One region of the Aeromonas sp. MdU4 genome, then DNA from elsewhere that is predicted to be linked to it. Evidence: riboswitches for the same ligand, from Rfam matches in the RefSeq annotation. Region 1 holds a riboswitch; the other holds the start of a gene.
What was found. A riboswitch is a leader RNA that binds a small molecule or an ion and turns the genes downstream of it on or off. The one in region 1 is predicted to bind cyclic di-GMP.
Positions count from the first base shown of each region.

Region 2: it holds a riboswitch for cyclic di-GMP, as region 1 does, so the genes downstream of both, gbpA (N-acetylglucosamine-binding protein GbpA) here and ACE1BR_RS11625 (glycosyl hydrolase family 18 protein) in region 1, are expected to answer to the same signal.

Region 1 is NZ_JBHFMW010000021.1:154,245-156,445, reverse strand. It holds gene ACE1BR_RS11630 (ExeM/NucH family extracellular endonuclease) at 1-439, opposite strand, end outside; cyclic di-GMP riboswitch class I at 737-819, shown strand; gene ACE1BR_RS11625 (glycosyl hydrolase family 18 protein) at 968-2,201, shown strand, end outside.
Region 2 is NZ_JBHFMW010000006.1:180,867-183,067, reverse strand. It holds gene gbpA (N-acetylglucosamine-binding protein GbpA) at 1-957, opposite strand, end outside; cyclic di-GMP riboswitch class I at 1,023-1,108, opposite strand; gene ACE1BR_RS04490 (methyl-accepting chemotaxis protein) at 1,374-2,201, opposite strand, start outside.

The DNA of each region.
Region 1 (2,201 bases):
TGCCATTAGTAACCTGAATGTTGTTATTGTCTGCCAGCTTAAGCTGCAGGCCACCGAAGAAATCCTGAATCTTGGCTTCAAAGCACACTTCTGAACCCGGTTTCAGGTCAGGGAATTTTTTTTCGGCATCAGGCAGATAGACAAAAATACCGGCGGATTCTTGGGTATTGCCAGCCTGGGTATCGGTCAGATAAATGCCCTTGGTCAACTTCTGCACAATGGCCGTGACCTGCCCTTTGACTATTTCAGTGCCAGTGCTGGTAGAGCCGGATCCCTTGGGATTGACGGTCTCTGCCTTGGCAATTTTGCCGGCTTGGTAGTCGGCGCGTAGTTGAGGTATGGGGAGGATTTGATCGGTTGGGCAGTCATAGGCGAATACAGAGGGGGATGCCAGCGCCAGCCCAATAGCGAGCGACAGCAGATTACGCGTAGCGTTCATTATTATTCCTTTTATTATTTTGCCAGTTATTCCGTAGCCTTGAGTCTTTGCTCAAGGGGGTGGCATTTTTGCATGTTAGACATGTCATACCAGTGAGCCACCGCACATTAAATGGATACACCTGTGTCTTTGTTAATGTTTTTATGATCAAGGTAACGTTATGAATTAATTGATTATTTTATCAATTTAATCGTTTTTGGATGATTGATTGAATGAGTGCAGCTAATAATTCTCTTCGAGAATAAAGATTGAGGGGGTGGTGGTACTTTTCTATACTGGATTCGTTCCTAACGGAACCCAGGTAAAGGGCAAACCGATAGTGATGTCGGGGCGCAATGCTTCCGGTCTCGTTATTTGAGCGAGATAGTGGGGTTTCCCTGGGTGAGGGTTGTTTTTGTGGCAGGTCCATTGCCAGTTGTCTGCACCTATCACGCAGGTTGCGCTTGTGCTTTGCCTTGGTGACCAACGCCAAGACAAAACAAGGAAGATAACAATATGCAACAGCTCTTCAGACCCGGCAGGCTTGCCATGCTGGTCGCCCTTGCGGCTGCGCCCGCTTGGGCACAGGCAGCCTACCCCGCCTACAAGGCCGGTACCGCCTACAAAGCCGGTGACATTGTCAGCAATGCTGGCGCCCTCTATCAATGCAAAGAATTTCCTTACTCCGGTTGGTGCGGGGCTTCGCCTTATCACTATGAACCCGGGGTCGGGGTGGTCTGGGCTGACGCTTGGAAGCTCTATGGTGGCGAAGTGCCGCCACCAGCGCTCGGCGTGGCCGTCAGCTCACCGGCTGCCGGTGCCAGCTTCAATGAAGGTGCCAGCGTAGCGCTGGCGGTGACCCTGAGTGGACCGGTCACGGCATTGGCCCGGGTGGAATACCTCATCGACGGCAAGCTTGCTGCCACGGCGAGCGCCTCGCCCTGGAGTGCCAGCTGGCGTGCCGCGGGCGTGGGGGCGCACGCTCTCAAAGCGCGGGCGCTGGATAAGGATGGCAAGGTGCTGAGCGAAGCGGATTCGAGCTTCAACGTCGCCGCTGTGGTCGCGCCAGAGGCGCCCAAGGTGAGCATCAGCAGCCCGGCCAGCGGTGCCAAGGTGACGCTGGGTCGCAGCGTGGCGGTGAGCGGTAACGTCACCGATGCCAACAACGATGTGGCCAAAGTCGAGCTGTTTGTCGATGGCAAGAAGGTAGGGGAAGACAACGCCGCTCCCTGGCAGGTCAACTGGACACCCGATGCCAAGGGCAGTGCCGCCCTCAAGCTGGTTGCCACCGACAAGACCAATCTGAGCGGCGAGTCGGCAGCAGTGAACGTCACTGTCGAGGAGGCCGCGCTGCCGCCCACCGGTGGCAACCTCTCCTGCGATATCCGCCAGATCTACCGCCCGGATGGCTACGAGTGCATGGGAGATGATCATGCCCGCCGGGTTATCGGTTACTTCACCTCCTGGCGCACCGGCAAGAACGGTCTGCCCGCCTATCTGGTGAGCGATATCCCGTGGAGCAAGATCACCCACATTAACTACGCCTTTGCGGCGGTGGACGAGCAGAGCCACACCATCAAGGTGGATGATTCGGCGACCAAGATGACCTGGGATGGCGTGCCGGGAGCCGAGATGGATCCGGAGTTCGCCTACCAGGGCCATTTCAACCTGTTGTCGAAGTTCAAGAAGCAGTATCCGGACGTTAAGACCCTGATCTCGGTCGGGGGTTGGGCGGATACCCGCGGCTTCTATACCGCCACTACCAAGGGCGACTGTTCGGTCA
Region 2 (2,201 bases), on a different contig from region 1:
CTCGCTGGCTAGGCCGCTGACTGTGATGCCATCTACCTCGGGCGGCTGCTGCTGTTGCAGGTCAATTTCGACCCGTTCCAGATTGCTGCCGCGCTTCAGATAGACCGGGTTCATGCCATAGACAGGGTTGAACTGGCCATCGGCTCCCTGCTGACCGGCACGGATCTGCGACTGCTCGGCGTTGATCTTGCTGGCGAGGGCGTGGGCCCAGTTGTTCTTTTGGCCCTGTTCGGCATTGGCGATGGTCAGCACGGTCTGCAGTTCCGGGCGTTCGCCGTTGGCATCGAATACTCGGGTCATCGCCTTGTCACCCACCGCGAGGTTGATGGATGGGTAGATGGTGCCAGACTGAGTCCACGTTAGCGGTGGCTGGCTGCCATCTTTGAACTTGGCATCAATGATGTTGTAGAAGCTGTTGGCGGTATCGCCCACTTCCCAGACACCAAGGATCAGCTGATAGCCGGTTCGCTCTGGCAGGGTACAGTTATGGGTCATCTGCTTGGGTGGTTGCACCATGTTGCCGTCGATGACGCAGAACGGTGTCAGATCAAACGAGGCGCGGGTTAGCGGTTGGTTGGGGTTCCACTCCTGCTTGGTGAGGTAGTAGCGCCAGTTGCGGGTGATGTGATTGGCGGTGAAGAGCCAGCTGATGGCGAAGGGACCTGCCTGTACTTCCCGTTTGGTCCAGCGATCGCTGGTCTGGACGTTCAGTTCGCCCCAGCGCGGGTTGCCTGCCGAGGCAATTTGGCCATCTGGCGGACCCGCTTGCGGGAAGCCGGAGGGGCCTTCCACGCTCTGGGGATCCCACTGCACCGCACCACACTGGGTGTTGCCGGTGGTATTGCACAGGTAGTTGCGGCTTTCGGGTTTGCTGATATAGCCGTGTGCCAGTGCGCTGCCGCTGGCCAGTAGTGCCAGTGCTGCAGCGATGTGACTGAGTTGGATTTTTGCTGCCATACATTCCTCTGTTCGATAGATGTGAGCAGTCAGTTGGCCGGAGTGTTCCCCGATGCACACCTGGGGGTGGCAACCCCGCTATCCTGGACACTGCGTCTTTAGACCGGAGGCTTTGCGTCCTGACCTTTCGGTTAGTTTGCCAATTGACTCGATGGGTATTTACAGGCCGAATTCTCGGCCTTGGCCATTGTGTATCAATTTGATTAATTATTTAAAGTTAAATGTTTTAATGTCGGCCGAAACCGTTTAATTTTTAATTAATCATATTGTTTTATAAGTATTTATTTTTTTTTCCTGCAGTCTGCGAGCTGTTGTGTGTGCGTATAAAGTGCATAATTTACGCATGTTTTGTGGTTAAAAAAAACCTGCCAGCATGGCTGGCAGGTTGCAGGGCAAGATGGCACTACCAGAGGTCGTCAGTGGCGAGCTCGCGGTTCGCTGGCGGCATGATGAGAGGGCGGGATCATGGGGGTGGTGATGGACTCCTTGCTTAATTTGAACACCGCGAGCCGTTCATCCAGGCTGCGGGAGAGGCCTGCCAGCAGCTCGCTCTCCTGGGCCAGTTGCGAAGCGGACTGGGACATCTCCAGTGCCGAGTCGTTGATACCGCTGACGTTGCGGTTCATATCCTCGGCCACCATGCTTTGCTGCTCGGCGGCGGTGGCGATCTGGGTCGCCATGTCGCTGACATGCTGGATGTGGTTGACGATCAGGGTGAGATCCTGGCCCGCCTGCTGGGATTGATCGACGCTGCTCTCTGCCAGCTTGCGGCTGGCATCCATGGCATTGGCTGCGCTGACGGCCCGTTGCTGCAGCTGGGCGATGGTGCTCTGGATCTCCTCGGTGGATTGGCGGGTGCGGCTGGCCAGCTGGCGCACCTCGTCGGCCACCACGGCAAAACCGCGGCCCTGTTCGCCAGCACGGGCTGCCTCAATGGCTGCGTTGAGGGCCAGCAGGTTGGTCTGATCCGAGATGGCGCTGATGACAGCGGTCACTTCGCTGATCTGCATGACCCCCTCTTTGAGCTGGTTGACCTGATGGGTGGCTTGCTCTACCTCGGTTGCCAGCGCCTTGATGCCGTGCACGCTGGCGTGAACGTCACGGTTACCGAGTCCGGCTTCACCGGTCGCCTCCTGGGTATCGCGGGCGGTGTTCTCGGCGTGACCGGCCACATCGGAGATGGTGGCACTCATCTCGTTCATGGCAGTGGCGAGCTGGGCCAGCTGATCCCGCTGGCTGGTCAC